Regions from separate parts of the Mammaliicoccus lentus genome, predicted to be linked through region 3. Evidence: predicted binding sites of a transcription regulator. Region 3 holds the regulator's gene; each other region holds the start of a gene.
The links. Region 3 encodes LexA, which represses DNA repair genes until DNA is damaged. Its sites were predicted from a motif close to CGAACATATGTTCG; they were not measured.

Region 1 (11,342 bases), 580 kb from region 3:
TAACCGGTTAAACCAACTTTAGTCATAATTGGATCGATTGACCATACGATATAAGATTTTAAATGACTTTCACTCACAATGTTTGTAGAAATACTAATGAATATGACAACTGGTAACGCCCAGACGACAGAATAAATGCCAAGGGATAGTAGCCCATAATCACCGAACAATATATCATTTAAAAAATCTGATTGAAAGTGTAGACTGTTAGATGTAAAACTAAGAAAACTTTCCATCCAGTTGTTTTGAACAAAGCTTGAAAGATAAAAAGATATATAAATAGGTAACATAAACATTAAAATAATAAGTAATAATGATGATGTCATATCTTTCAATGTAGGAACTCGACGCAACTTTTCTTTTCTAAGTAATTCTAATTCTGAAATGATATCTTTAGTTTCAGAACGATTTTCTATGATGTTTTTATGTGATTCATCTAATGTTAAATTTAATTTTTTCTTAATAATAAAGTTTTTGAAAGACATTTTTTGTTCAGTTGTCAGTTTATTTAAATGCTTTACAACAATATAATGTTTTTCATTAGGTATATTAGAAAATGACCCATCTTTTAAATTGTATTCCACTCTTAACATGAGCAATCAACTTCGCAGCAAGAATAATCATCTAAATACATTTGATTATTCTTATAAAATTCAATTGCATCTTCATTTGCTTCTATGCCTTCTCTTTCACAAACAAGATTAGCTAATACTGCAAAGCGTGTTCTAAATTTATAAATGTAGCAAAGAATGACATCTTGATGTTTAACTGTATCTCCAATTAGGAATATATTTTGATTAATTGTTGATTCATCATCGTCAGTTAATTCATAACTATTCCCGTTATTTTCAAATAGAATATTTGTTAACGGATTATTTTGAACAGGGTTAAAGCCAGTAGCTAAAATAGGTTCATTTGCAACAGTTATACTTCGTGTTTGATTTTCAAAATGTATTGTATATTGATTATATATGAAATCAATTTCCTCTATAGAATAGTTTGAGTGTAGTTTAATAGGATAACCTTGTTCTACTAACTCAACATAACGCTGATGTGTATATGGCGAAAGTCTAACGCTTGGGTCAGGGTCTTGTTGGTCGTAGCTTGTAGAATTTGTGTATATATCGACTTTCTTACCTAAAAGGGCTAAGTGTATTGCAGCATCGAAGCCACTTTCATTTCCTCCTATTATAGTAGCAGTTTCTCCTTCAACATTTGAAAAATTCTTTATCTCACAGTAATGAACACCATGTTTAAATGGTTTATGTGGAAATGAGAAATTACCTGTTCCTATAAAAATATAATCTGCTTTAAAATCTTTCTTTTCTGTACTTATAGTATATGAATCATTTTGTTCATCAGTTGAAATATCGATGACTTCTGTATGTTCCTTTATATTTAACTCATATATTTGAGTAAGTGCATTTAAATATTGAGCGTATTCAAATCCTGAAATATGTTCCTTTTTAAATGTGAATGCTGGAGAGCTATGTGGTGTAATAGCATTGATGTCTGGTGTACCAAATCCATTCGTAGTAAAAGATGGCGTAATAAATCGAGTAGTATTTGGCCAATTAATGAATGATTCACCAACTTTACCTTTATCTAAAATCATGACATCTTGCAAACCAAGTTCTTTTAGAGCAATAGCCATACCGATTCCAGAAGGGCCGGCACCAATTATTATTGCTTTAAATGTGTCTTTCATATTATACACTTCCTAAATCGTAATAATTACGTTTTGTATAATAGTAAAGTATCATCTTTGAAGTAGGTAAGCAAGTTTAAAATTATTGAAATTGAAAGAAATGAAATTTTCTACTTGCAAAAGTTGGAATTATGTTTTATAGTTAAAGCGTAGTCATTACGATTTACCTCCGAGAGATTACGTGGCTACTTCATTTACTTTATTTAATATACGATTTCAAGCCAACTTCTTTGTTGGCTTATTTATTTCATTATTCACATTATGTTCAATAATAATTTAAAAGGAGTTATATACATGGCAAAAAAATCTAAAATAGCAAAAGAACAAAAACGTATTCAAATGGTAGAGAAATATAGAGAAAAAAGAGAAGAATTAAAAGCAAATAAAGACTACGAAGGTTTGAAAAAACTTCCTAGAGACGCATCACCTACGCGTATTACACGTAGATGTCAAGTTACTGGTAGACCTAGAGGTGTATACAGAAAATTTGGTATGTCTAGAATTGCTTTAAGAGAATATGCGCACAAAGGTCAAATTCCTGGCGTGAAAAAATCAAGTTGGTAAGCAACTGTGTGATTTGGGCATAAGCAATTAGAAAGTAGGGGGAAACAAATTGAATAAAATACCTGTAACTGTACTAAGTGGATATTTAGGTTCAGGAAAAACGACGTTATTAAACAACATCTTAAAAAATAGAGAAGGTTTAAAAATAGCGGTCATCGTAAACGATATGAGTGAAATCAATATAGATAAAGATTTAGTCATAGAAGGTGGGGGTATTTCTAGAACTGATGAAAAACTCGTCGAACTTTCTAATGGCTGTATTTGTTGTACATTAAGAGAAGATTTATTAGTAGAAGTACAAAAAATAGCAGAACGTGGAGATGTAGACCAAATTGTAATTGAATCAACAGGTATTTCAGAACCCGTACCAGTTGCTCAAACATTCTCATATATTGACGATGAACTAGGTATCGATTTAACAAGCATTTGTCGATTAGATACTATGGTAACAGTAGTCGATGCGCACCGCTTCATTAACGATATGCGCTCTGAAGATTTATTAACTGATAGAGATCAAGGTGTTAGTGAAGAAGACGAAAGATCAATTTCTGATTTATTAATAGATCAAATTGAATTTTGTGACGTGTTGATTCTAAATAAAACAGACTTAGTGGACAAAAAAGATTTAGATCAACTAGAGAATGTATTAAGAAAATTACAACCAACCGCTAAATTTATAAAAACAAACTTTGCTAATGTACCAATTAAAGAGGTTGTTAACACAGGCTTATTTAATTTTGAAAAGGCGAGTAATTCTGCCGGTTGGATTAAAGAATTGACTGAAGGCGGTCATGCTAGTCATACACCAGAAACTGAAGAATACGGTATTTCATCATTTGCATACAGAAGACGTTTACCTTTCCATGCTGATAGATTTAATAAATGGATGGAAAATATGCAAGGGAATATCATCAGAGCAAAAGGTATTGTATGGTTAGCACAATATAATCACGTAGCTTGTCTATTTTCACAAGCAGGTTCATTCGTTAATATCCATCCAATAACATATTGGGTTGATGCAATGAGTGAAGCACAAAAAAATGAAATACTAAGTGAAAGACCTGAAGTAAAAGCAAATTGGGATCCAGAATATGGAGATAGAGAAACACAATTTGTTATTATCGGCAGTGGTTTAGACGTTGATGAAATTACAAAATCATTAGATGAATGTCTCATTAATGCAGATGAAATAGATCAAGACTGGTCACAATTAAAAGATCCATATAGTTGGGTATTACAATAAAACTTATGAAATAGGAAAGAATCCGAGACAAAAGCACGCTCGGGTTCTTTTTTTATGGAATAATTTATTTCTCATACTCTTTCCTACGATTAGTCAAGTGCTTAAGTTTAAAATAGTCATCACTTAATAAGACCGTCCAATTTTATTTTTTTGAATAAGGTGTTAGACTATATGTGATTATACGATTTAATGTGGGGACATTTCGTAATCGTATAGTTTATGTTTCATTATTAAATAATGAAATGTTTTTAATAGTCGATTAATACATGCGACAACAGCAGTCTTATGAGATTTCTCATTAGGCTGCTTTCTTAATTTATAGTAATAATCTACAATATGATTATTATAACGATGTTGTCCACGAATAATATTCATTATTACCAAAAATAATAAGCGTCTCGCCTTTTTATTACCTCGTTTATTGATGGTATCTCTATAATGTGTCCCACCAGATTGATATCGTTTGATATCAATTCCTACAAAAGCATTTAACTGTTTATTTGATTTGAATCGAGATATATCTCCAAGCTCACCGATTATCATGGCTGCAGTTAGATCTCCAATTCCTGGTATAGAATAAATAATTTCAAAGCAGTCAAGTTCTTGAGCTAATTGAATCATTTCTTTATCTAATTGTGATAATTGTCCAATGGACTTTTTCAATTTTTGAATTAATAATTGTGCTTTTTTAACTAGGAACGAAGATGAATTGACGTTAGGGTAACTATCATTCGCTAATTTAAAAAGTGTTTCTCCATAACTTTCTGCTTTTCGTTGAGATAATCCTTTATCTGTAGATTTTAAAATTGTAGAAATGATACTTTCCATATCATTTTGTTGAACAAAATCAGGATGAGTAAATATTTCAGCGATATTTAAGGCAATCATTGAATAACGATTTTTAAATAGTTTTTCTAAGCCAGGAAATGTTTGAGGAAGTATCTCAATAATTTCAACTTTCAATCGATTTTGTTCATTTTCGAATTCTAGATGAAATCGAGCACGCTCACGTAATTCAAAGTAAATATCATCATTTGTATTATTTAAACTATCGGAATCATTAAAAAAAGGTGCTATTTGGGCTAACTTATGTGCGTCTGATTGATCTGTTTTCCAAGACCTTAAAGAGCTTGTTTTGAACTTTGCTTCTAAAGGATTCAACTCAATATAATTAATTTGGTTAACTCGACAGAACCGAACCATAGCTCTTGAATATATACCTGTGGATTCAAAAATTAATTTGGGCTGATTTACACGATTCAAATAATTTAATAAATAATTATAACCATTTTTGTTATTTTGAATAGTAAATTCCTTTTGGAATTTTTCATCAATATAGTGTGCAATCACACTATCTCTTTTACTAATATCAATGCCTAAGTAATCGATAAATAAAACCTCCTTAATAAATTTGAGAAGTTGTAACTTTACTGAACCTTTCTCATTTCACTTTCCTATACACGGTTTCAAGAACCCAACATACTACAATCGAATTTCAAAAGGCGAGAGTAAAGCTGACTAGTTTTTTTTACGGATTTCAAACCCAAGAGATCGCACAGTCTACTCCTCTCTATAACTATAAAAAATAGCTATGAAAAAATCTATCGTCATAGATTTCTTCATAGCTAATCTTAGTATGTTTTTTTGTACATAATGGTAATATTGGTGGAAATAGATTCATAATGTATAAAAATATCTTCGAAAGAAGTAGTGAAACGTGAAACATATGAAGAAACGAATTTGTCTATTAAAAATTCAAAGTTTATTGAAATAAACAAGTTACTAGATAATTTAAGTTGACCAAATAGAACTAAAGAACTTATTTTATGTTATTTATTAAATAAGGGGTGATCATTTGAAGATTAGGTTAAGTTCATATAAAGAAAGTTGGAAAAGTCTTTATCAAAATGAGTGTAAAAATTTAGAGGGAATTTTAGGAGATTTAATTATTCAGTTTGAGCATTTTGGAAGTACTTCTATTGAAGGGATGAAAGCTAAACCAGTTATCGATATGATGGTTATAGTACGTGATATTCAAAAGGTCGATCAGTTTAACTCATTATTTATAAACTTAGGTTACGAAGTAGCGGGAGAATGGGGTATTAGTGGCAGAAGACTATTAAGAAAAGGCGGAGAAAACAGAACCCATCATATACATATATATGAACAAGGAAATAAAGAAATAGAAAGACATATCATTTTTAGAGATTATTTGAGAGTAAATGAAAAGGTTGCCCAAGAATATAGCCACTACAAAGAAATGTTAGCAAGTAAATACCATGACACACGAGAATACAGTAAAGCTAAAAAAGATTACGTGAGAAATATTGAAAAAGAAGCTTTGATGTGGTTTGACAATCTGAAATAGGAGGCGATTTATATTGAAAATTCGTAAATTAAATAAAACTGATGCCATTGAATTTAGGGAGCTTAGATTATTAGCTTTGCAAACTGATGCCCAAGCTTTTGCTTCTTTGTATGAAGATGAGGTTGAATATCCTTTTAGTAGATTTGAACAACGTTTAGAAAGTACTGATTCTAAATTTACATATGGTGGATTTAGAAATGATGAACTTGTATGTGTTGCAACATTTTATAGAGAAGGCGTTAAAAAGCTACAACATAAAGGGAACATAGTCGCTATGTATTGTAAAGAAAATGATAGGGGGAGTGGTGTTTCTGAAAGCGTAGTGAAAGAACTTATAAAAGAAGCATCTAGTATAGAAAGATTAAAAGTGATTGATTTAACAGTTTTATCTATGAATGATAGAGCGATTCAATTTTATAAAAAATTAGGTTTTGAAAGATTTGCAACTGAACCGATGGCTATTTATGATGGAAAGCAATATTATGATGAAGATATGATGCGATTTTATTTATAGATGGTTCGATAAAACAAAATTATCGAACCGTAAAAACCTAAAAACGACAAAAAAGAATCGCTGGTATCTACAGGCGATTCTTTTTCATTATTCTATTCCTAATATACAGTCCATATCTAAGTACATGACTTGTTTATTTTCTTGATTAATAACTTGTAGCATATTAATTTCGGAGTTGAATTTATGTATTTCACATTTCACTTGTTTAATATAGCCATTGTGCCAATATTTAATTTCGCAATTTGGATTATAGAAAATTTTTTCCGCTAATACATGGTTTAAATCAGCTAGCGCGGATTCATCAAGTGTAGGTTTTTCTATCTTTGTTTGATCTTTAATATATTGTGAGATTTCTTCGAATTGCTGTGGCATTGTCGCAAATGGCGCCCATTTAATCATTCCTCTTCCTTGAGGAATTCTCGGATTTAAATATTCTCTTGGAATATTTCTGTAATCTGTCTCATTTTGAAATTCTTCAGGCATATCTGGATTAATTATTTTTACCACATTATCATCTCCAAAAACATTATACTTTTATTATACGAACATATGTTCTGTTTTGTAAAGTGAAATCTTCTTTCAATAAAAGTTGAGTAAATATATAGGAATTAGTTTATATAGATATGTAATTATGTTAAGATAATCCCAATCGTTTAGTCATAAAGCATAGAAATATTAGGAGGATTAGGATGGATTACTATTTAAGAGATTTAAAAGAATCGGATTTAGATGATATTCACGCGTATACTTCACTACCTGAAGTGGCGAAATATCAAACTTGGGATCCGTTAACATATGAAGAGACTGAAGAATTTGTACAAACGTTATTAAATAGAGATGAAGATTGGATGTACAATGTAATAGTAGATGCGGATACGGATAATGTTATAGGTGCTATCCAATTAATAAGTGATAAGAAGAATAATAGTGGAGAAATTGAATTCACTATCCATCCAGAATATTGGAGTAATGGTATTGCAACAGATGTAGCTAGAACTATTGTGAAGTATGGTTTCAAAGTGTTGAAACTGAATAGAATATGGGCTTCAACAGACATAAATAATACCGCTTCAGAAATCGTACTTCAAAAATTAAAAATGAGACATGAAGCGATATTGAGACAAAATATTAAACTTAAAGATGGTTATAGAGATACACTAGTATATAGTATCTTGAAAGATGAATACTAGAACGTAACAAGAAATGGTTCTTTTTCATTCAGACTTAAAGAGATTCTTTCTTTGAAATTTTTCCACGTAACCATTTCCATTGCTTCATCATATGTAAAGAAGCCTACTTCTAAACTTTCGTCACTCGTACATAACTCGCCACCTATGTAGTGTGCTAAAAATAATGTGTTGACAATACCGTCAGTAGTGTTTTGGAAAATACCACAGAATCTGGTGATTTCAATGTGAGCGCCAGATTCTTCTTTTACTTCGCGTATAGCTGCTTCATGCAAAGGTTCACCGATTTCGACTTGACCACCAGGCATCTCCCAACCACGTTTAGGTCCTTTAATTAGTAATATTTCCTGTTCGTCGTTTAATACAATACATGCAGCTGAAACGATATGTTTAGGTATCATGCTAACCCTCCTAAAAATTAAAAAGCCAAAAACCTTTCTAATGTAATTTGTTTCCTTTAAAATAATATTATATATATCATTTTATATAGTAGCAATTGTAATGAGAATCATAATAATTAACAATTTCGAAAAAGACCGTTAGAAAATAAAGGAGCTCTATTATGACTATTCAAATAGAAGAATTAGAAATAAAGTTTAATTATGAAGGGCATGAGCATGCTATATATCCAACGCTCATCGTGTTAGAAGAGGCTTTAACACTTGTTGATACTGGGTATCCCGGTTTCTTACCGAAGATAGAAGAATCTGTTCAAAACTTAGGTTATGATATGAATAATTTACAAAATATCATTATTACTCATTATGATGACGACCATATAGGGGCTCTTAAAGCCTTTAAGGATAAATACCAACACGTAAAAGTAATAAGTAGTTTCATAGAAGCAAAGTATATAAACGGTAGTGAAAAATCTGAAAGACTTACTCAAGCGGAAGAATTATTAAAAAGCATGCCTGAATACGATAAAGAGAAAGGTACACAGTTCATTGAACTACTTGAATCTTTAGATCATGTGGAAGTTGATATAGAAGTTACAGATGGTGCAATCATACTAGAAGAAGAGGTCGAGATTGTGCAAACCCCTGGTCATACAAGTGGACACATTTCTTTATACATACAGTCAGAAGATAGCGTGATAACAGGTGATGCCGCAGTAAAAGAAGGTGAGGAGCTTATAGTAGCAAACCCGGACTATAGCATGAATTTAAAAGAAGCAAAACATTCATTAAAAAAAGTTGTTGATTTAAATGCTTCAAAATATTTTTGTTACCATGGTGGTTTGTTAGTAAAAGAGAAAGAGTAAATAAGTTTAGTGAATTAATTTTAAATTTCAAATTTTAGGGAATGATTATAAAAAGGAAATAAAGTTTGTTTTATTATTTTTATTTAGATAATCCGTGCTATTATAAGATAAATAAAAGATACGATAAGGAGAGAAAAAATGAACAGTTTAATTTTTACGTTTGTATGGATTTTAATATCTATAGCATTTGTCACGATGTTGGTGACGACTATTGTAAAAATTGCGAACAAAAGTAAGTTTGTTGGAGTGTTAATAAGCACTGTAACACTATTTTTCGTAGGGTTAATTTGTTTTGTTTCGATTTTTTTAACGCTGCCGAAAAGTAGTAGTTATTCTGTAGACCAGTTATTTGGCGAGCAACAAACGAAAGATAAAAAGACTGAGACTAAAAAGCTCGAAGACACGCCTGAAAAAGGTCTGAAGGGTTTGGAATTAGGAGATAAAATTAGAGTGAACGGACTTGAAATTACTGTTGTTAAGGCAGAGTTTGTTCAACCTGAAGATCAATATTACTACCCTGAGAATGGTAAAGTATTAAAAGTATATTATAAATTTAAAAATGTAGATAAAAAGCAAATTCTAGTGGATAATTCTGCTTTTGATCTCACGATTGATGGTGAAAGTCAAAATCAATTCTTTGGTATGAATGAAAATACACCTGGATTCCAACATCAGTTAAAAAAAGGTGACACAGAAAATAGTTATTTATATTATGATGTACCAGAAGCGGATAATTATAAAGTAGAAATGAACTTTAAGCCAGAAGATAAGACTTATAAAGCAGACTGGAATATTAAAAATTCAGAAGTAAAAGAAACTGAAAGTAATCAACCGCCAGCAACAGAAGAAGTACCAACTGAACAAATACCATCATCAGAAGAACAATATAATAATAATGCGGTCCAAAATAATGATCAACAGAAAAAATTAGAAGAACAAGAGAAGAAGAGACAAGAAGAGGCAGATAAAAAAGCACAAGAAGAAGAAAAACAAGCTGAAGCGGATAAAAAACGTGAAGAAGAACTAAAACAAAAAGAAGAAGAGAAAGCTAAAGAAGAAGAAGAGAAAAAGGCTCAAGAAGAGGCAGATAAAAAAGCTGAAGAGCAACAGCGTAAAGAAGAGGAACAAGCACAAGAAGAAGCAGATAAAAAAGCTCAAGAGGATGCCGAACAAAAAGCTAAAGACAACTCAAGTAACGAAGATAAAGCTGACTCAAAATCTAACGAAGATGAATAATAAAAAACATACTAAGATTAGCTATGAAGAAATCTATGACGATAGATTTTTTCATAGCTATTTTTTATAGTTATAGAGAGGAGTAGACTGTGCGATCTCTTGGGTTTGAAATCCGTAAAAAAAACTAGTCAGCTTTACTCTCGCCTTTTGAAATTCGATTGTAGTATGTTGGGTTCTCGAAACCGTGTATAGGAAAGTGAAATGAGAAAGGTTCAGTAAAGTTACAACTTCTCAAATTTATTAAGGAGGTTTTATTTATCGATTACTTAGGCATTGATATTAGTAAAAGAGATAGTGTGATTGCACACTATATTGATGAAAAATTCCAAAAGGAATTTACTATTCAAAATAACAAAAATGGTTATAATTATTTATTAAATTATTTGAATCGTGTAAATCAGCCCAAATTAATTTTTGAATCCACAGGTATATATTCAAGAGCTATGGTTCGGTTCTGTCGAGTTAACCAAATTAATTATATTGAGTTGAATCCTTTAGAAGCAAAGTTCAAAACAAGCTCTTTAAGGTCTTGGAAAACAGATCAATCAGACGCACATAAGTTAGCCCAAATAGCACCTTTTTTTAATGATTCCGATAGTTTAAATAATACAAATGATGATATTTACTTTGAATTACGTGAGCGTGCTCGATTTCATCTAGAATTCGAAAATGAACAAAATCGATTGAAAGTTGAAATTATTGAGATACTTCATCAAACATTTCCTGGCTTAGAAAAACTATTTAAAAATCGTTATTCAATGATTGCCTTAAATATCGCTGAAATATTTACTCATCCTGATTTTGTTCAACAAAATGATATGGAAAGTATCATTTCTACAATTTTAAAATCTACAGATAAAGGATTATCTCAACGAAAAGCAGAAAGTTATGGAGAAACACTTTTTAAATTAGCGAATGATAGTTACCCTAACGTCAATTCATCTTCGTTCCTGGTTAAAAAAGCACAATTATTAATTCAAAAATTGAAAAAGTCCATTGGACAATTATCACAATTAGATAAAGAAATGATTCAATTAGCTCAAGAACTTGACTGCTTTGAAATTATTTATTCTATACCAGGAATTGGAGATCTAACTGCAGCCATGATAATCGGTGAGCTTGGAGATATATCTCGATTCAAATCAAATAAACAGTTAAATGCTTTTGTAGGAATTGATATCAAACGATATCAATCTGGTGGGACACATTATAGAGATACCATCAATAAACGAGGTAATAAAAAGGCGAGACGCTTATT
Region 2 (11,342 bases), 340 kb from region 3:
CCTTCTAAAGCCATTATTTAATTTGTATAAAATCAAATTTTATCTATACGAATAAAGAATATCAAAAAAATAGATACAATTCAATCAAATTACATAAGTATGCAACATTTTGGTGCATTTATTATTAATCTGACAAGTTTGCATATTCAACTGCAATTTGTGTACCAATTTTTGCATTATGATAAACCAGTTTAATATTCGTTTCTAAAGATTTACCTTCAGATTGTTTAACAATTTCTCCTAATAAGAATGGCGTTGAGTCTTTACCATGAATACCTTGTTCTTCTGCTTTTTTAACTGCATTATCAATGATTCCATTAATAAATGATGGTTCTAATTGATCTTCTTCTGGTACCGGATTTGCTATAACAATGCCTGAATCTAAGCCTAAATCCCATTGAACTTCAGCTAATTTAGCAATTGTTTTTACATCATCAATTCTCGTGTTTAATTTCAATCCACTTTCACGAGTAAAGAATGCTGGTAATTCATCTGTTTGATAACCAACTACAGGTACACCTTTAGTTTCTAAGTACTCTAAAGTTTTATCTAAGTCTAAGATAGATTTAGCACCTGCACAAACTACTGCTACTTTCGTTTTTGATAGTTCATCTAAGTCAGCTGAAATATCCATCGTTTGTTCAGCACCTTTATGAACCCCACCAATACCACCTGTTACGAAGAATTGGATGTCAGCTAATTGTGCACAAATCATAGTTGAAGCAACAGTCGTTGCACCAATTCTCTTAGTTGCAAGTATTTCAGCAATGTCTCTTCTTGATACTTTTGCTACGTCATCAGCACTTGCTAGTAATTCTAATTCTTCATCATTTAAACCGACTTTAATAGTGCCATCTATAATAGCGATTGTTGCTGGTACACCGCCGTTATCTCTTACAATTTGTTCTACCTTTTTAGCCATGTCCACGTTTTGAGGATAAGGCATGCCGTGTGAAATAATTGTAGATTCTAAAGCAATAATTGCTTTACCTTCCTTTTTAGCTTGTTCTACTTCTTCTGAAAATTGAATATAGTTTTCCATTATAATTCCTCCATGTCTTTTATAAGTTGTTTCTCATGTAAATCTTGTCTAACTGTAAATGGTGTTTGAATAGTTTTTGCTGCATTTGCTTTAGCAAGTTTAACAATTTGTTCTATGTCATAGGACTTAAGCCAACCGTAAATCAAAGCTGATGTAAATGCATCTCCTGCCCCAGTTACATCTACTACTTGTTTAACTGGTGTTACACTAAATTCTAAAATACCTTCCTGTCCTTCATAAAAGATTTGTTCTTTACCAGAAGTGACAATGATATTTTTTGCACCTTGTTTGCTAATTTCAGAAATATAAGATTTTAACTGTTCATCAGTTTCTGCTTTTTTACCAACATAAGCTTCTACTTCATCTTTATTCATAATAATCCAATCTACTGCATGTAAATTATGTGGTAAATGGTTCATTTTCGGCCCTGAAACAGCAATGATGATAAGTTTGATACCTTTCTTTTCAGCATAAGCACATAGAAATTCTAATGTTTCTCTCGGACAATTTAAATCAACAATCATACATTTAGCTTTATTAAGCAAATATGTGTTTTTTATCATAAATTCAGGTGTGATTTTATCATATACAGACATATCAGCTAGACCTAAAGTCATGTCGCCATTTTGATCTAACAAAGCTGTATAACTACCTGTTGCTTCACTCGAAATATTTTCAACGTAATCAACATTCATAAATGGAGATGACAAATCAGAAATATGTTGCCATTCTGCATCATTTCCAGCAGTTGTTAACAACAATACGTCTTCACCTATACGTCCTAGATTTTCAGCGACGTTTCTTGCAACACCACCTATTGACGTTTCTGATGTTACAGGATTAGAAGTACCTTGAATTAATTGCTCAGTAATATGGAATTTACGATCAATGTTAGCGCCACCTATACAAACAATTGGATTTTGTTCGTTTAAGACGTAAGCTTTCCCTTGAACATATTCCTTCTTAACTAAGCCAGAAATGATATTTGCAACTGCTGGCCTTGATAAGCCAACTTTCTCTGACAATTCTTGTTGAGAAATAAACGGGTTTTCTTTGATTAAATTTAAAATTAATCTTTCATTCTCGTTCAAAATTTTCACCTCACAAACATTTGTTTGTTTTACAAACTTTAGTTCACAATTAGAATTATAAACCGTTTTCATTCATAATGCAAACGTTAACTTAAATGTAATTTATTTTACAAAAAAAGACTGCCAACTCGTCTTAAAGACTTGTTGACAGTCACAGGATTAATTATGATGGACGTAAAAAATCATTTATGACTTTCTCACATTTTTTAATGTGATCTTCGCCCATTTTTTTCATTAAATAGTAACTTATTGAACCCGCTACTGCTTGTCCTACAAGAGGTACCCATCTAGATTGCTTCGCAGCTTCTCTTTTTACAACCGATTTAAAAAATACTTTAACCATAGCATTCGTTACTTTTTGACCTATGAATTGACTACCTTTCATAGCTGCTGAAGTTAAAACTTTTTGTTTTAAATCATCTTGCATTTTATTGACTTGCTTATGGCTCAATCCGTAAATCTTATTAATATCTTCTATGATATCTCCCATTAATTTTATATCCATACCTACGCCTAAACCAGGTATCGGCACAACATTAGCGGCAGATGACATTAATGATTTTTTTTGAACGAGATCTTGAGCTCTTTTTCTTCGTTCCAATAATTCAGTTTCTGTTGTTGGTAATTCAGAACGTTTTTTTATTTCTTCAATACCTAACGCTTTATTTCCAGCTTTTGAAGTGATTTTGTTTATAATTCCCATTTTAATCATTCTCCTCACAGTTCATTATTAATTTAATGAATAGTAAAATATACCCTTTTTTCGAAGAATTTAACCATTTATCTGTACAAAAACAACTTTCAAGTACTTACTTGGTTTATAATGAGGGTGCGTTTTGAAGTCTTTAGGTAACCCCATCACATCGGAAATTGTATAATCTAGCTCTAATGAATCCAACGTTTGATTTATCATTTTTTTAAATGCTTTTTGCGGAAACGCACTTGAATTTGTACTTAATACTAAAGTACCTGTTTCATTAAGTAATGAAGCAGCACCTTCAATTAGTTCAGGATAGTTTTTTTGTACACTAAAAGTCTTTTTCTTATTACGAGCAAAACTTGGTGGATCAATGACAATAACATCATAGCTTAAACCATGTCTTAAAGCGTATTTAAAGTAATCAAAAACATCCATAATAAATATATGGTTATTATTTAAATCCATGGCGTTTAATCCAAAGTTTCCTTCAGTTAATGTTCTAGCTCGATTTGCCAAATCAACACTTGTTGTACTTTTAGCATTTTCACTTGCTGCAACTGAAAATGCACCAGTGTAACTAAATAAGTTCAGTATATCTTTATCTTCGCTATAATGGTCGCGTATTTTTTTTCGTACTTCTTTTTGATCTAGGAAAATACCAGTCATTGGTCCGTCATCTAAATTCACATTATAAAATAGATGATTCTCTTCAATTACATAAGGAAATTCTGGCGCGTCACCTTCTACGAAATCAGAAGATGTTTCCATTCCTTTAAATCTCCTTTTTTCAAAGATAGATTTATATTCGAAAACTTCTTGAATAGCTGGCAAAATTCTATCTTTCAAACGATAAATACCGACTGAGTACCATTGTAATAACAAATGCCCATCGTAGTTATCAATTGTTAATCCACCAATTCCGTCACCTTCAGCATTAAATAACCTATAAGCATTAATGCCATCTACATTTTCAAAATATTCACGTTCTTGAATTGCTTGTTTAAATAACTTAACGAAAAACTTGTGGTCTATTTTTTCAGTGGAATCTAAAGATAATACCCAACCTATACCTTTGTTTTGCTCACCATAATAAGCAGTAGCGATAAAGTTTTTCCCAGCATCTACTAAAGCTACTGATTCACCTTCATCCATACTTGGCATTTCAAAAATGTCATCTTTGTCGACTAATGGATATCCTCTAAAATATTTATCTTCTTTACCATTTTTAAGCATAATTTGTTTCATTGTTTTTGGCCATCCTTTCGAAATGTCTCACATATTATAACGTAAAATAGCCAAAGACACCAAAAAAACAGAGTATCCCCCTTTAGAATACTCTGTTAACCGAATTTTATTAATCAAAATTTCCCCCAGAAAGTTTTGATCCCCTTGTATGTAAACGCTTACTAAATTTAGTATAAATCATTAGATTATTCCGTGCAATACATTTTTAGAATTAATTCTATAAAAATATTTACTTATTACAACTTCTCTTATATAAATTTCTAATAATGTACCAATTGATAATCTATAAAATACTTTGTCTTCCAAATTGTTAATCCAATAAAAGGTGCTCTACTTGGATTTTTGAAGGAGTTAATCCAATAAAGGTGCGTGTGCTTGGATTATTGAGGTGGTTAATCCAATAAAAGGTGCTCTACTTGGATTATTAAAGGAGTTAATCCAATAAAGATGCTCTACTTGGATTATTGAAGGAGTTAATCCAATAAAAGCTGCTCTACTTGGATTTTTGATGTATTTAATCCAACAAAGGGGTGTCTATTTGGATTATTGATGTAGTTAATCCAATAAAAGGTGGTCTACTTGGATTATTGATGTATTTAATCCAACAAAGGTGTGTCTAGTTGGATTATTGTCGGAGTAAATCCAACAAAGGTGCTCTATTTGGATTATTGTCGGAGTAAATCCAACAACAATATCATCAACTCTTGTTTTTTGACCAATCTCATCCAAAAAAGAGCTAAGGATTTGTATCCCTAGCTCTTTTATATTATTAGGACTTTAAGCCCTTCAAATTAAAATGATTTTTTCAAATGAATGATAAATGCTGGTGTAACAAATAGCATTAATAAAAATGATATCGGTGTAATAAATACGGAAAATTGTGATGTTTGAAGTGCCGATACAAAGAATGTAGTTGCAATTTCAAAGAACAATGCTGATATCACAAATAATTTTCCGAAATTATGTGTATTTTTAACATTAGTTGTATAGTTAAAGTATGCATATAGTATAATTAATAACATCATTATAAATAATGTTACCCATTCAAATACATATTGAATTTGAGATAGACTCCATTCACCTGATAAGAATAAGCCATTTCTATTGTTAAATTCTATAATCGTAAATAAGAAAAGTACGAATGTACAAATCCATTCTATATAACTTTTTTTCAACCATTTTGGTCTTCTCATCCATTTAGGTATATCTTCATCTTCAATTTTTATGATTTCTTTCCATTTTTCATTTCGTTTTCTTCTTTTTTCTTTTACCTCTTCAGAATTAAACTTATCCAAAGTAACTTGCTTCATATCTTCTAATTTGCTGTATAAAGCTTGTGACATAGTAAATATTTTTCTAGTTAATCGATTATTTTTAACTCTTGAATAACGTTCTTCATTTACAGTTTCAATGTCTTCTTCACTAATTGGTAATGATCGTCTCAAATAAAGACTCGTCCATACAGACATCTGACTAAAACACCATAATAAAATAAAGAACAAATTCACACTCATTACATCGAGCGGTTTAACGCTTTTTGTATCAATATTATGATTCATAGCGAATTGTGAAATAAAATAGCACATTCCGTATGAAATGATAATCCATAAATAATGTTTTTTTCGATGTAATGGATTAAGTTCACTTTTATATACAACATAGCCTACATGTATGGCAAATGGGATAATAAATAAAAATGAAGCATAGCTATAAACTTGGAACATTGTCATTAAAATAATAATCATGAATATAATCGTTAAAACTATATAAAATATAGATATATCATAATCATAATTTGTTGTTCTTCTTAATGTACGTGCTATTAACAATACAAAGATGCCGAACAACAAGATAATTATTGCCGAAATGACTGGAAAACCACCTATATAGTGATTTAAAATTCTTACTAACTCATCAAAAAAAGCTACAAAAAAGTCCCAAATATTACGAATATGGATATTAGCAGAGTCTTTAATATTATAATCTTTAATACGTGGTGCATTAAATAATATCAGTAGGCCCGTTATGATAATGAATATACCTATAATCCGGCTAAAATGAACTTCCCAGCTTTTTTTCTTAATAGACATGTTCTTCACCTCATTGAACATTATAATTGTTTCATTTTCAAATGTCTTTAAATAAATCGAAAATCAGCCCCAAGAAGTATAAATAAGTTTAAAAGTCAGTACTACCTGGGTATATAATAATATCATACATTTTAAGGGAGTGTTATTATGAGTAATAACGATAAACATAAAGAAGAAGCAGAAAAAGCTAAGAAAAAAGAACAAGAAAACAAAAAAGATAACGATAAAGGACAAGATGAAACAAAAGACAACATTCAAGACACTTTTGAATAAATATATCTTATCTTAAATTTCAACGCTTGAGAGGCTGGGACATAAATACATGTCTCAGCCTCTTTCATTATAATGGTAGTAGCTGAAATGCACTTATATCAAGCTTTTTTAACCCTAGTAATCTTTGCCGGGGCGGGACTACGAAATCTTTTTAATAAAATGAGATTTCTGTCCTACTCCCTCATTCTTATTATATTTTTGAATAATATGATGTTACAAAATGTTCTTATTGACAAAAGATTTAATAAGACTTATCGTAGTGTTAACAAATCAATAAATGCACTAGGGGCGTTTTAAACTGAGACAGACCTGAAAAAGTCTGAACCCTTTGTACCTGATCTAGATTATACTAGCGTAGGAAAGTGTTCGTGAATCTTATAATATTCATTTTTATAATGATAACAATATTTTTATGCGCTTCTATCTAGATATAGAAGTGCATTTTTTTATATAAAAAAGGAGAATTAGTTATGGCAAAAAGATTAACTTTATCTGATATTTTAGTAACTGTATTAATAGGTGCTGTATTTGCGATTATTTATAAATTTTTATGGTTACCGTATGAAGTTTTAAAACCACTTGGTCTCCATTTAGAGCAATCTATTTATGGTTTTTGGTTTATTGCAGCTATTATCACTTATTTGATTATTCAAAAACCTGGTGTAGCATTATTAGCAGAATTTGCAGCGGGTGCTGGCGAAACAATAGTTATGGGACAATTTGATATTCCTACTTTTGTATATGCCTTACTTCAAGGCTTAGCTTGTGAAATTGTATTTTTAGCTGTTCGATATAAATCGAGAAAGTTATCTGTCGCTATTATAGCTGGAGCTTTGGCTGGTATCATTACTTTACCCGTTGATTGGTTTTATAATTATTTAGGCGATGTTGCAACTTGGAATATTATATTAATGTTCAGCATAAGAATACTGAGCGGAGCTATATTAGGTGGCGCGCTTGGATACGCTATTGTACGAGCACTTGATCGAACTGGTGTTACTAAATTATTCAGACCTTCTTCTAAAAAAGATTACGACTTATTATAGGAGCTATAAAATTGTTATCACTTAAAAATCTTAGACTTAAATATCCAGATGATGAACGTATCATTTTTAAAAATTTAAATATTACTATAAATGATAGAGAGAAAGTTTTATTACTTGGTCCGAGTGGTTCAGGTAAAAGTACCCTATTAAATGTATTAAGTGGCATCATTCCTAGGTCTGTAGATATACCTATGAAAGTTGATGAAAAGCATATTGACCCTTTCCCAGGTGTTATATTTCAAGATCCTGACACACAATTTTGTATGCCTAAAATTAAAGAAGAGTTGGCTTTTGTATTAGAAAATATGAAAGTTGAGCCTAACCGAATGGATTCACTTATATCAAAAGCTATGCAAGAAGTTAACTTAGAGGCAGACCCATCTAAAAAACTTAGCCAACTTAGCGGTGGAATGAAACAGAAATTAGCTATTGCTTCTATTTTATTGCAAAAAACTGATACTTTATTTTTAGATGAACCAACTGCAATGTTAGATACATCTTCTACTTATCAACTTTGGGATTTACTCATGCAACATTGGGAAAATCAAACAGTTGTAATTGTTGAGCATAAAGTTGATTATATATGGAATTATGTAGACAGAGTCATTGTCATGAACGATAAAGGGCAAATTACGCATGATAGTACACCTGACGACATATTAAATAACCATACTGACGTATTAAATGAATATGGTGTTTGGCATCCTAATTCATGGGATTATGCACCTAAATCACTTTCTATTAACCATAAATACGAACCTTTATTAAATATAAGTAATCTAGAAATATTACGTCATCGTAAAAAGTTATTTAAAGTAAACGATTTATCTATAAACAAAGGTGAATTAATAGTGTTAACAGGGGCTAATGGAACTGGAAAGACTACTTTTTTAGAAACCTTAATGCAACTTATTAAATATGAAGGAAATATTTATTACAAAGATAAACGTCTAAAAAAAATAAAAGATGCATCTAAACACATGTATTTTGTATATCAAAATCCAGAATTACAATTTATTGAAATGTCTGTTTATGATGAAATTTCGATTAATTTTTCACATCAAAATAAAGAAACAGCACAAGCAAAAACTGAAGAGATGTTGAAATTATTAAGATTAGAACATGTAAAAGCACAACATCCATTCGAACTTTCAATTGGACAGAAAAAAAGATTAAGCGTGGCTACAGCATTAAGCACGCAATCTGAAATCATATTACTAGATGAACCGACATTTGGTTTAGACAGCCATAACACTTTTGAACTGATTAAGTTATTTAAACAGAGAGTTGCAGATGGGCAAACTATTATCATGATTACACATGAAAATGAAATCATAAATCGTTACGCGACCAGAATATTGAACATTCAAAATCGTGAATTAGCCATAAGTGATGGTGACGTTTATGCTGAATAATTGGAAAAGATATTACACTTTCATCGATAACGTTAATATTTTAACTAAACTATTATTAGGTATTTCACTATTTTTCTTTGCCATTTTCATACATGATTTTGATTTCATGCTTTATTTAACAATTGTGATGTTTATATATTTAATATTTATTAGCGGTGTAAAATGGGCGCCGTTGTTAATTGTTATTGCTATTACTTTATTCTTTGGCTTTACTTCCTCGCTATTTATGATTTTTTACGGTGAAGGAAGTCATACGTTGTTTAAATTTGGTATTATCAATATTACGAGTGAAAGCTTAATGAGAGGCTTACACGTTACAATGCGTACATTGGTTATTTCCTTTTATGGAATGGTTATACCTTTCACATCACAAATTATTTATGTGTTCTATAGCTTCATGCAACATTTAAAATTAAAACCTAAAATAGCTTATGCTTTTATGGCATCTATCAGAATGATTCCTATCATGTTTACATCATTCATCCAATTAAGACAAGCATTAAAAATGCGTTATCAAGTCGTTGATAAAAGTCAGCGTAAAGGACTTAAATGGATAAATCATTTACTTATACCGACATTAAGTCAAAGTATAAGAAAATCTCATAGATTAGCAGTAGCTATGGAAGCTAAAGGATTTACGAATGGTAAACGAACTTATTATTATAAAGTGCCTTTTACAATAAATGATGTGTATTTTATTATAATGTCAATTTTATTAGTTATTTTGGCGTTTTGTTTAGGGAGTTTCTTCCCTATTACAAACATTACTGATATTAGGTAACATTGCGTTATGTTTGACCATATCTTTCCCTAAAAGAACGAAATGTAGCGCAATGAAAAAGACCGATAAAATTTATGCAATCAAATAAATTTTATCGGTCTTTCATTTTATTATATTTGAGCTTTCAATGCTTTATGTCCTATATCTTTTCTATAGAATAAATTGTCGCATTTTATTTTTTCCACTTGAGCATAAGCATTTTTTTGTGCTTCTCTTATATCTTTGCCTGTTCCAATAGAAATCATAACTCTTCCACCGTTATTTTCATATTGTCCTTTTTCGTTCTTTTTCAAGGCGCTAACATAATACTGTTCTATTTGGTCTAAGCCTTCAACTATATGACCTTTTTCGTAATTAGCAGGATACCCTTTTGATGCTAATACAACGCCTACTACACTTTCATCTTTCCATTCAAGCTTGATAGGTTCTTTTTTATATGTTTTTTCTAGCAGTTCAATAAAATCTGAATCTAATTTTGTTAATAATACTTGTGCTTCAGGATCTCCAAATCTCGCATTAAATTCAATAACTTTTGGACCATCTTCTGTTAAAATTGCACCGATATATATTAACCCGAAGTATTGTATACCCTCACTTACAAGTGCTTGAGCTATAGGTTGCGCTACTTTTTGATTTGTTTCTTCGATGATTTCTTTTGAAATATGTGGAACCGGGCAGTAAGCACCCATACCTCCAGTATTAGGACCTTTATCAGCATCAAATGCACGTTTATGATCTTGAGCTATACAATCAAAAGGTACCGCAAATTCTTCATTTACAAATGTCATAACTGAAAATTCTTCGCCTTCAAGAAACTCTTCAAATACAACTTTTTCATCATCTGTTGTATATAAAGTTTCTACAGCTTGTCGAGCTTCTTCTCTAGTCAAAGCTACGATAACACCTTTACCAGCAGCCAGCCCATCCTTTTTCAATACAATTGGTATAGGACATGCTTCAACATATGTTAATGCTTTTTCTTTAGAACAAATTGTTTCATATTCAGCTGTTGGAATATTATATTTGTCCATTATTTTTTTAGCAAATTCTTTTGACCCTTCTAATTGTGCAGCTTCTTTATTAGGTCCAAATACTTTAGCATTTGTTTCACTTAAAACATCAGTTAATCCATCAATCAAAGGTTGTTCTGGGCCGATAATAACCCATTCAATATCATTATTTACCACGAACTCTTTTATCTTTTCATGATTATCTTCTTTAATATTTGAAATGACAGTTGCTACACCACTCATCGCATCATTTCCTGGAATAACAAATACCTCTTCGACTGTATTTGAAAGTTTACATTTTTGAGCTAAAACATGTTCACGACCACCTGAGCCGATTATCAGTACTTTCATTTATGAACCTCCTAATGTTTAAAGTGTCTCACGCCAGTAAATACCATACTTATGCCATATTTATTTGCCATATCAATAGATTCTTGATCTTTTATTGAACCGCCTGGTTGAATAATTGTCTTAATGCCAGCTTTTGCAGCAGTTTCAACTGAATCTCCCATTGGGAAAAAGCCATCCGAAGCTAAAGCTACATTATCATTCATTTCAATTGCTCTATCTATCGCAATTTTAGCTGATCCTACTCTATTCATCTGTCCAGCGCCGACACCGACAGTTTGATGATCATTTGCTAGAACAA
Region 3 (11,342 bases):
GTTAGATGGTAAAGCGCCAGATACTTTTGCTATTCCAGTTGGAAACGCGGGAAATATCACTGCATATTGGAAAGGTTTCAAAGAATTTGATAATTTGAATCAATCTGGATTACCGGTAATGTGTGGTTTCCAAGCAGAGGGTGCTTCACCGATAGTTCAAGGTAAAGTTGTTAAAAATCCTGAAACTGTCGCTACTGCTATCAGAATTGGAAATCCTGCAAGTTGGAAAATGGCAGAAGAGGCGAGAGATGAGTCAAATGGTTTGATTGATAGTGTTACAGATGAAGAAATTTTAAAAGCTTATAAATTAATGACTAGTAAAGAAGGCGTGTTTAGCGAACCAGCAAGTAACGCATCAATTGCAGGTTTATTGAAATTACATGAACAAGGAAAATTAAAACCAAATCAAACTGTAGTTGCCATATTAACTGGTAATGGATTGAAAGATCCAGATACAGCAATTGATTTATTGGATTCACCAATCACACCACTAGAGAATGACGAACAATCTATTATTGATTATATCGAGAGTGCTTTACGATGAAGAAATTACAACTCAAAGTACCAGCATCAACAGCAAATTTAGGAGTTGGGTTTGATTCTATAGGGATGGCTTTAGATAAATACTTAGAAGTTGAAGCAAGCGTATCAGTAGATCAACAATGGCACTTTGAGCACATTGGACCTCATTTAACAGGATTACCTGAAGATGAAACACATTATATTACTCAAATTGCACAACAAGCAGCAAATAAATTCAATCAAAAAGTACCTCCACTTCGATTGAAAATGTATAGTGATATACCATTAGCAAGAGGTTTAGGAAGTTCCGCTTCAGCATTAGTAACAGGTCTCTTTTTGGCGAACCATTTTGCAAACTTAAAACTATCTAAATATGAATTGCTTCAATTGGCAACAGAAATCGAAGGACATCCTGATAATGTTGCACCGACTATATATGGTGGCTTAGTCTTAGGTGTTTATGATCCAGAAGAAAACCAAACCGATGTATCTTATATTGATATTCCAAAAGTGGATGTCATAGCGACGATACCGTCTTATGAATTATCTACCGAAAAAGCTAGAAAAGTATTACCAGAGAATTTAGCATTAAAAGATGCGGTAAAATATAGTGCAATTAGTAATACGATGATTAGTGCTTTAATTCAACATAATTATGAACTAGCTGGAAAAATGATGATGAAAGATGGTTTTCATGAGCCGTATAGACAATATTTAATTCCAGACTTTGAAGATATTAAGACAATAGCATTAGAACACGGCGCTTATGCCACAGTTATTAGTGGTGCGGGCCCAACAGTATTAACACTTATTAAAAAAGAACTCAGTGGTAAATTAGTGCGTACATTACAAGAAAAATTTAAAGATTGTGAGTCAGAGCTTGTAACAATTAATAGATTTGGCGTAAAACAAACAACAATTAATTTATAAAATAAAGATGATGCTTACATTCTTCTTATGGTAGAATGTAAGCATCATTGCATTTAAGGAGATAGTTATGACATATAAATACATAGTTATGGATATGGATGATACATTGTTAACTTCAGAAAATAAAATTAGTGAAGAAACACATGCATATTTATTAAAAAAACAACAAGAAGGCATGAAAATTATACTTGCTTCTGGTAGACCAACAGCAGGTATGACAAAGCATGCAGAATCTTTAAATTTGAAACAAAATGGTGGATATATTGTAAGTTATAATGGTGCAATTATTACAGATACAGCAACAAATGAAGTTGTATTTAAACAGACGATAGATAAAGAAAATGCACATAAAATTATAGATTTTTGTAGAGAAAATAATTTCTTCAGTTTAACATATATCAATGATGAAATCGTTTATGATTCTACACATGAATATATGAATATTGAAAGTGAATTAACAGGCTTGCCGATGGTATCGGTATCAGATTTAAAAGAAGTCATTACTGAAGATGTACCTAAAGTTATGGGGGTAGATTACGAAGAAAATATCTCAAAAGCTAATCAGTCTCTAAATGGACAATTTAACGATCATATTTCTTCAACTACAAGTAAGCCTTATTTCTTAGAGTTTATGAATAATGAAGTATCTAAAGGAAAATCACTTCAAAAGCTTTTTGAAAAAATAGAAGCGGATTTTTCAGAAGTTATTGCATTCGGAGATAGTTTAAATGACTCAGATATGTTAGAGAAAGCAGCTATTGGTGTTGCTATGGGTAATGCTAATGATACGATTAAAGAACTTGCAGACGTTGTAACTGATGACCATGATAATAATGGTATCGTGACAGCTTTAGAAAAATTACTTAAGTCATAAGAATAATTAAAAGCCGTGAAGTAGGATGGAATATCCATACTTCACGGCTTTTTTATGTCTAATAAAGTCTATCCTCGTTAAAAGCAATAGAAGTCATTTCAATAACTAAAATTGATTTTGCACCTAGTATTTTCAACTGTTGAACTAAATCATCTATTTCTGTTTTGTGTCTCAATCTCTCAACTAATACAATGATTTGATCATATTGATCTATTTCTAAGTTATATAAATAATGAGTGATTGATCTCTCTAAAGGAGACATGAAGCTAATTTTTTTGTTTGAATGGTTCAGTGTACTTGAATCAAAATTAAAACGTGTTGTACCTTGAACTTTTACTTCCTTCCCAGGTAAATATCTAGCAATTTGCAGAGGTACATATAGAAATTCTCCAATACCGATAATCATTTTAGATGAATCATCTAATAAATCACCGAGTAACTCGCCCATACGTTGGAATAATTCTTCAGAAATTTGTTGTTCTCTACCGTTTAAAGTAAATCTACCTGTTGAAATAAAGTATGGATTATCATGGATTGTTCCATTACGTAACATATTTTGAGCTTTAACGATAAAGTAATCATTTATAATATGTCTTAACGAATAATATTGTACTTTTGTTTCATGGTGGTTATTTTTTAATAGTTCATTATGAGTAAGTTGATGCGTAACATTTTGTATATCTTGGACTTCTACATCGAAAGACATTAATGAAATGATATTAATCTTGATATTTAAAGATTTTTCCAAACTAGAAAATGATTCTTTAACACTTTGTGATCTTAAATCGATAGGTGTTAATACCGTAAACATTTGTCTAGATGGATATTTTTTATGAATTTTCATAATTAGATTAATTACTGAATGACCATTTAACAAATGGTTATCTATAATGGCAATCCTCTCATCATTATCAAAAAAGTCTTTATCTTTAGTATAGAAAAACAGTCTTTCTTGTGTATCAACAATATCACTATGATCAAGTAAAGGTGGGTGAGATATCACTTTATCTCTTGTAGAAGCCAAGAACATAACATCATCTTCAAATAAACTAAATATAGAATGTCCGAGATTAACTGCACGCTCACTCAACCCTAAAAATCGAGTAGGTGGGTAATGTCCAAGTTTGTTCGTTTCTACTAAATTTAATGCTTGAATCATCTTACCTCTGTTTTGACTATTAATAGCACTTGCAACAGTCTCCATCCTTTCATCAGTTTCACCGGTTAAGGCTTCATGATATAAAAATCCTAATAATAAACCGACTAATAATGGATGTTCTGGATACAATGCTCTTGAATATCCTAAACAGGGAGATACAGGGATATAAGGAAACTCTGAATGTTCTTCTTGGGTCATGGCTAGCATTTCATCTATTTCGAACTGAAATCGATTATCTATTACTTTAACCTCTACTTGCTTTTCGTTATCTAGAGGGAAAACTTTACTCTGTTGAGACATGAAATAACTCCTTTATTTGCTCGTATGCGTCCATTCACGACTAAATTTTTTTCTTTTTATATGTGCATAAACTTGATCGGCAGCATAATCTTGATTTGTATAAACTGTAATATCATAGAAAACTTGATTTTCTTCAAAAGGTTCATTTAAGTATAAATCTTTTAAATGATCGAATAAGGACTGCATTTGTTCTCTTGTCAAACTCGTATATTCTCTTAAAGTCTTTTTTATGAGTTGAGAATCAGAATCAAATGCACTTTGCACCACAATAACAAAGCGTTCATCTTGTTTAAGTACATCATCAAATAAATTAGTTTGTCCAGTCATTGTTTCACCTTCTTAATGAGTTATTAATTATTTATGTTTATTATACTATATATAATGGAATAAGAAAAAGTTACAATTGTTTTTGTATAAAAAAATACTACCAACAATGTATTTGTATTGTTGGTAGTATTAACTCATTATTTATCATAGTTGTGTTTTGATAAATCGATATCTTCTAATTTAATAACTTTAGTTTTTGTTATGAATTTATGGATGAAATAAACAACAACGCCAAGTATGATAGGTAAGAATGATTCAATTAAAATTGGGATATTTAAATTGATGATACTATCAAATGATTGTCCAATTAGTAAGAATGCAATAACTGAAATAACAATAATAGGGCCTAAAGGATATAAAGGTGCTTTATATTCTAAAGTTTCAGTTTCTGATTTACCTTGTTTTCGTATAGCCATTCTTAAACGAACGTGACTGATGATGCTCATTAACCAAACTAATGTAACAAGTGCACCAAGCATATTTAATAATCTATAGTAACCGTCAGCATTTAAAGTTGCATATACGATTGATAAGAATATTAAAACGATTGTGACACATAGTGATACAAATGGCATGTTATGTTTATTTAATTTACTAAATACTTTTGGTGCTTGTTTATGTTTTGATAAAGAATAAAGTAAACGACTTGTAGCATATAATCCTGAATTACCAGCTGATATTAAAGCAGTTAGTATGACAGCATTAATAATAGAAGCGGCAAATGCGATACCAACTCTATCAAATACAATTGTAAAAGGACTTTGTGTTACTGTATTATCTTTGTTTAATAACAATGGATCTGTATAAGGTATTATTGCTGCTATTACTGCAATTGCTAGAATATAGAATAATAATATTCTCCAGAACACTTGTCTAATAGCTTTAGGCATAGATTCTTTAGGATTTTCAGACTCACCAGCAGTAACTGCAACAACTTCAGTACCACCAAAGCTGAATCCAGCAACAAGTAATACGCCTAAGAAACCAGATATACCATTAACAAAAGGTGCTTCTTTGTATGTGTAGTTCGTTAGACCTAAAGGCTCATTACCACCTAAAATACCAAAGATGATTAGCACACCGACAATTAAGAAGATGATTATTGTTGCAACTTTGATAAAACTTAACCAATATTCAGCTTCACCAAATGCTTTAACAGTAAATATATTTAATAAGAACAATATAACTATAAAAATCATACTCCATACAAATGGATCAATACTGTCAAATATATTCCAATATGTAATAATTTTAGCAGCTGTTAATATATCCACACTAGACACTAGTGCCCAAATAATCCAATATAACCAACCAACTGTAAAACCTGCAGAAGGGTCTATGAATCTACTAGAATAAGCACTAAACGATCCTGAAACTGGATAAAATGTAGCAAGCTCTCCAATAGCAGTCATTAAGAAATATAACATCACACCTATAATTGCATATGCTATTAACGCACCGGCAGGACCAGCTTGTGTAATGACAGCACCACTAGCCATAAATAGACCTGTACCGATAGAACCACCGATAGCTATCATTGAAATGTGTCTAGTCTTTAAACCACGTTTCATTTCTTCCATATAAATCACCATACTTTCTACTTCACTATTAACTTATTTTAAATATAAGTAATATTTTATTATCTATTCAGAAAATAAGCAATGAAAATTTTATTACATAAATGCTTTAAAGCATTAAATTAAAGAAATAATAAAAAAGTCACTCCAAATTAATGAAGTGACTTTTAATGTCGTATATCTTATTATAAATAAGAAATTATTTTGTTTCGCGATGTAAAGTATGACGACCTAATCTTGGACTATATTTTTTTAATTCAATACGTTCTGGATTTGTACGTTTATTTTTAGTAGAAATATAGTTTCTGTCGCCTGTTTCAGTACATGCTAACGTGATATTTACACGCATGTTCATCAGCCTTTCTGTATAGTAATCATTACGTTTTATAATAATATCATAAAATATAATGCTTAGCAATAGAATTACTCTATGAAATAGGGACATCAGATTGTTATAATAAAATAAATATAAATAAGGAGATTTTTATGAAAAATAAATCGAAAATAGCTATAGTATTATGTGTTACTGTCTTATTTCTAGCAGCTTGTGGATCTAAATCAACCAGTAATGATAAATTAAAAATTTATGCGACAAACTTTCCTTACGAGAGTTTTACTAAACAAATAGGTGGAGAATATGTAGATGTTGAGTCTATCTATCCAAGTGGTACTGATTTACATAATTACGAACCCACTCAAAAAGAAATGTTAAATATCGCAAAAAGTGATTTATTTGTATATTCTTCAGATGAGTTGGATCCAGTAGCTAAAAAAATTAGCTCTACAATAAAACAAGGCGACCACAAATTACAAACTATTCCTAATTTAGAGGAAAGTGAAATATTAGAACACCATCATGAAGATGGAGAAGAACATGAGCATGAACATGATGCAACACATAATGAAGAAAATGAACATGACCCGCATATATGGCTTGATCCAATTGCCAATAAAGAAGCGGCTAAATCTATTAAAGATAAATTAGTTAAAATAGATGCATCGCACAAAGAAACTTATGAAAAGAATTACAAGAAGCTAATAACAGATATCGATAAAATCGATAAAGAAATGAAAGAAATCACAAAAGATACGAAGCGAGATACTGTATTTATTTCTCATGACTCTCTTGGATATTTAGCAAATCGTTATCATTTTAAACAAACAGGTGTAACTGGAATGAATAATGAAGAACCTAGTCAAAAAGAACTTCTAAATATCATAAAAGAGATTAATAAATCAAAATCTCCATATATATTATATGAACAAAATGTAAGTTCTAAAGTAACAGATATTATAAAGAAAGATACTGATAGTAAACCACTTAAGTTTCATAATTTAGAAGTATTAACTAAAGAAGAAGCAAAAGATAAAAACATCACATATCAATCTTTAATGGAAGAAAATATCAAGAATTTAGATAAAGCTCTTAATAATTAATAAATATAATCTTATTTCGTTTACTTTTTCATGTTAACCATGTATAGTAACTAATGGATTATTATTAATAGTTTTGAAAGAGGTCATTGATATGAAAATTTTTGATTATGAAGACGTACAATTAATACCAAACAAATGTATAGTAGAAAGTCGCTCTGAATGTGATACTACTGTTAAATTTGGGCCGAAAACATTTAAATTACCAGTTGTACCTGCTAATATGCAAACAGTGATGAATGAAGAACTAGCTGAATGGTTTGCTAGTAATGATTATTTTTATATCATGCATCGCTTTGATGAAAAAGCACGTATTCCATTTATTAAAAAAATGCAAAGTAAAAACTTATTTGCATCTATCTCAGTAGGTGTTAAAAAAGATGAGTATGATTTTATAGAAGAATTAGCAAATGAAAATTTAATTCCTGAATATATGACAATAGATATTGCACACGGTCACTCTGAGCAAGTTATTAGAATGATTAAGCACATTAAACAACATATTCCAGAAACATTTGTAATTGCTGGTAATGTTGGAACGCCAGAAGGTGTTCGTGAACTAGAAAATGCTGGAGCAGATGCAACTAAAGTTGGTATCGGGCCTGGTAGAGTCTGTATAACAAAAATTAAAACTGGATTTGGAACTGGTGGCTGGCAATTAGCTGCTATTAACCATTGTAGTAAAGCTGCAAGAAAACCAATTATTGCTGATGGTGGAATCAGAACAAATGGTGATATTGCAAAATCAATTAGATTTGGTGCTAGTATGGTTATGGTAGGTTCACTATTTGCTGCACACGAAGAATCTCCAGGTGAAACTGTTGAACTTGAAGGCAAATTATACAAAGAATACTTTGGAAGTGCTTCAGAATTCCAAAAAGGTGAGCGTAAAAACGTAGAAGGTAAAAAAATGTTTGTCGAGCATAAAGGATCATTAAAAGATACTTTAATTGAAATCGAACAAGATTTACAAAGTTCTATCTCGTATGCAGGTGGCAAAGACTTACAATCTATCACTAAAGTAGACTATGTGATTGTACGAAATTCAATATTCAACGGTGACCGCGACTAAAAATAGGCGAGGTGGACTACTTGAAAAAAGTATTTTACTTATTCATATTGTTATTGATTATAACCTTAATCAAGCCAGTCCCTGAATCAGATTTATCTAAACAAATTCAACAAAAAGTGATGAATGTTCAACAAGGACTTGAAGATGAACAAACTACTAAGAAAGTTGAACTAAAGACGCCGAAAGAACAAGAATTTGCGATTAATAATATTCAAATCAATCAAACGAAAAGCGAAGTTGAAAAGAAACTTGGCAAACCAAAACGGGTAACCGTTAATGAATATAATGAGAAATGGCATGCATATCATGACCAATACAATGGATTTGTAATGGTCAGTTATGATGATGACAAAGTAACAGGATTATATACAAACCAAGACTTAATAACATCTCAAAAAGGTATAACGAGTAAAATGAAAAAGAATAAAGTTCGTTCAATTCTCGGTGAACCTTTAGATGAGATTCAAAAAGATAAAGTTAAGTTAGTTCAAAATGATCCTGATTATGATGTTTTCAAATTTGATAACATTTATACGACCATATTTTATGATAAGCATCAAGACAATCAAATTAAAGGAATAATGCAAGTAGCTTCGTCAACTGAAGATAAGCGTACAAATCAGTACCATACTGCTTCAGATGAATATAAGCGTGCATTAGAACTTCAAAATTTTGATATAGTCAATGCAGAGCGCGTTCAATTTGATTTACCGACATTATCTTATAATGAAAATGTAAGTCATACTGCTCGTAAGCATAGTACAGATATGGTGGATAACGATTATTTTGATCATACGAATAAACAAGGTTTATCTCCATTTGATAGATTAGACAATGATGGTTTTGATTATGTAACTGCAGGTGAAAACTTAGCATATGGTCAAATAAGCAGTGTTTATGCCCATCATGGACTAATGAACTCATTGGGACACAGAAAGAACATTTTAAATAAAGATTATAAAGAGTTAGGAGTAGGTGTCGATATTGGCGAAGATTTACAGCCTTATTGGACTGAAAACTATATTACTCAACAGTAGAAAATAGATAAGCAAAGTGCATTGTCTAAACAACTTTGATATAATAACGATATAAAAATTATTTCATATTTCCTTAAATGTTTTACACATGTTGTTTCTAATAATTTGATTGGTGGAATAACATATAAAGGGGAAGTTTAACATGGAAAATAAAGAAATAAATAATAAAGATATTGACGTTTTAGATCGTGTCAAAGAATTATTAAATAAAAAAGATGTTTCATAAAAAGATTTTTATAATAAAAATAAAAGCTCAAATAATCAAATAAAGGGAATATGATATAAAAAAAGCTGTGATGCACTTGCATCACAGCTTTTTTACATTTCTCTAAACAATCCTACTACTTTACCTAAGACACTTACATTGTCTAAGTAAATTGGTTCCATTGTACTGTTCTCAGGTTGAAGTCTATAACGTGATTCTTCTTTGTAGAAGCGTTTAACGGTAGCTTCATCATCTTCAGTCATCGCGACGATGATATCCCCATTCTCAGCAATTGTTTGGCTTCGCACGATTACTTTATCTCCATCAAGAATACCTGCTTCTATCATACTGTCTCCAATAACATCTAATATAAAGATATTGCTATTATGTGTTGATGTAAAGTGAGCAGGTAGCGGGAAATATTCTTCAACGTTCTCAACTGCTGTAATAGGTATACCAGCAGTTACTTTACCTATGACGGGAACATGAATGGTGTTCTCTTGGTTAATGTTCTCTCCTACAGTCTCGGTAATCTCGATTGCACGAGGTTTAGTAGGGTCACGTTTAATATATCCCTTTTCTTCTAATCTAGATAAATGGCCATGTACAGTGGAACTTGAAGCAAGTCCGACAGCTAAACCAATTTCACGAACACTAGGCGGGTAACCTTTTGTTTGTACTATATGTTTAATGAATTGATATATTTCAGATTGACGTTTAGTTAATTCTTTCATAGTCGCACGCTCCTAATATTGATTTAAATTTATTATAGCACATACGTTTCCTTCGAACAAACATTTGTTCGTATTTTCATTGACTACGAACAGTTGTTCTGTTAATATAAAAATACAAACAAACGTTCTAGGAGGAAGTAGTTATGACAGTAACAATTAAGAAGACAGTTTTAGTATATTTAGCAGTGTTCTTGATGACTCTATTAATAGGATATTTATACTTAGCTCAGTCTAATGCTGTTTATTCAACAGAACAGACGTACGAAATGACTGATCACAAAATCAAACAACAAGATAACCAACAACCAAATAATATAGATGCAGAACCAAATCATATAAGTAAATCTAAAGCTATGGTAGGTTCGATAGATTAATCGTTAAAATATGAGCAAATCCATTTGGATTTGCTCGTTTTTTTTGTTATCTTTTAATTAAATGGAAAGTGGTGATAAAATGTTAAGTAAAGAAAAGATTGAAAGAATTAATGAGCTAGCAAATAAAAAGAAAACAAGTGGACTTTCTGAACAAGAAGCAAAAGAACAAACAAAACTTCGTGCAGAATATTTACAAGCTTTTAGAGGTAACTTTAAAGATACGATTGAAAGCACAAAAGTTATCGATCCAGAAGGTAAAGATGTAACACCTGAAAAATTAAAAGAAATCCAAAAGAAAAATAATATAAGAAATTAGTTAAAATGAGTAATAATAATTAATATTCCGAATATTATGATGTATAATGATAATGGATAACAGAATAAAGGAGACTATAATATATGTTTAATGAAAAAGATCAACTAGCAGTAGATTCAATCCGTGCATTAAGTATCGATGCTATCGAAGCAGCTAACTCAGGACATCCTGGATTACCAATGGGTGCTGCACCAATGGCATATACTTTATGGACAAAGCATTTAAACTTTAATCCACAATCAAAAAACTATTTTAATAGAGACCGCTTTGTATTATCTGCAGGTCACGGTTCAGCGTTACTATATAGTTTATTACATCTTTCTGGTAGCTTAGAACTTGAAGAAGTAAAAAACTTTAGACAATGGGATTCAAAAACACCTGGACACCCAGAGTTTAATCATACAGATGGTGTAGAAGTTACAACTGGACCTCTTGGACAAGGATTTGCAATGAGTGTTGGTATGGCTATGGCTGAAAAACA

Region 1: ACNMOQ_RS10735 (YolD-like family protein) is a predicted target of LexA. The motif match lies at 6,940-6,953, and genes of this name have one in related genera.
Region 2: ACNMOQ_RS09600 (carbohydrate kinase) is a predicted target of LexA. The motif match lies at 2,147-2,160, and genes of this name have one in related genera.

What each region holds. Positions count from the first base shown of each region.
Region 1 covers NZ_OX344834.1:2,164,857-2,176,198, reverse strand. Annotated here, with positions in the region: gene ACNMOQ_RS10770 (nucleoside recognition domain-containing protein) at 1-593, opposite strand, end outside; gene ACNMOQ_RS10765 (NAD(P)/FAD-dependent oxidoreductase) at 587-1,708, opposite strand; gene rpsN (30S ribosomal protein S14) at 2,003-2,272, shown strand; gene ACNMOQ_RS10755 (GTP-binding protein) at 2,322-3,515, shown strand; gene ACNMOQ_RS10750 (IS110 family RNA-guided transposase) at 3,702-4,904, opposite strand; gene ACNMOQ_RS10745 (GrpB family protein) at 5,371-5,883, shown strand; gene ACNMOQ_RS10740 (GNAT family N-acetyltransferase) at 5,897-6,397, shown strand; gene ACNMOQ_RS10735 (YolD-like family protein) at 6,485-6,904, opposite strand; gene ACNMOQ_RS10730 (GNAT family N-acetyltransferase) at 7,087-7,587, shown strand; gene ACNMOQ_RS10725 (NUDIX hydrolase) at 7,584-7,985, opposite strand; gene ACNMOQ_RS10720 (MBL fold metallo-hydrolase) at 8,153-8,848, shown strand; gene ACNMOQ_RS10715 (DUF4352 domain-containing protein) at 8,987-10,084, shown strand; gene ACNMOQ_RS10710 (IS110 family RNA-guided transposase) at 10,342-11,342, shown strand, end outside.
Region 2 covers NZ_OX344834.1:1,926,832-1,938,173, forward strand. Annotated here, with positions in the region: gene ACNMOQ_RS09595 (pseudouridine-5'-phosphate glycosidase) at 125-1,042, opposite strand; gene ACNMOQ_RS09600 (carbohydrate kinase) at 1,042-2,133, opposite strand; gene ACNMOQ_RS09605 (DUF697 domain-containing protein) at 2,297-2,836, opposite strand; gene ACNMOQ_RS09610 (class I SAM-dependent rRNA methyltransferase) at 2,906-4,078, opposite strand; gene auxA (lipoteichoic acid stability factor AuxA) at 4,870-6,168, opposite strand; gene ACNMOQ_RS09620 (hypothetical protein) at 6,316-6,441, shown strand; TPP riboswitch at 6,716-6,819, shown strand; gene ACNMOQ_RS09625 (ECF transporter S component) at 6,912-7,487, shown strand; gene ACNMOQ_RS09630 (ABC transporter ATP-binding protein) at 7,499-8,902, shown strand; gene ACNMOQ_RS09635 (energy-coupling factor transporter transmembrane component T family protein) at 8,892-9,683, shown strand; gene purD (phosphoribosylamine--glycine ligase) at 9,794-11,044, opposite strand; gene purH (bifunctional phosphoribosylaminoimidazolecarboxamide formyltransferase/IMP cyclohydrolase) at 11,056-11,342, opposite strand, start outside.
Region 3 covers NZ_OX344834.1:1,582,269-1,593,610, reverse strand. Annotated here, with positions in the region: gene thrC (threonine synthase) at 1-544, shown strand, start outside; gene thrB (homoserine kinase) at 541-1,452, shown strand; gene ACNMOQ_RS07860 (Cof-type HAD-IIB family hydrolase) at 1,520-2,326, shown strand; gene ACNMOQ_RS07855 (phosphoribosyltransferase domain-containing protein) at 2,385-3,785, opposite strand; gene ACNMOQ_RS07850 (hypothetical protein) at 3,798-4,112, opposite strand; gene ACNMOQ_RS07845 (amino acid permease) at 4,250-5,692, opposite strand; gene rpmG (50S ribosomal protein L33) at 5,889-6,038, opposite strand; gene ACNMOQ_RS07835 (metal ABC transporter solute-binding protein, Zn/Mn family) at 6,176-7,126, shown strand; gene guaC (GMP reductase) at 7,218-8,195, shown strand; gene ACNMOQ_RS07825 (CAP domain-containing protein) at 8,216-9,232, shown strand; gene lexA (transcriptional repressor LexA) at 9,551-10,171, opposite strand; gene sosA (DNA damage-induced cell division inhibitor SosA) at 10,315-10,545, shown strand; gene ACNMOQ_RS07810 (DUF896 domain-containing protein) at 10,625-10,861, shown strand; gene tkt (transketolase) at 10,945-11,342, shown strand, end outside.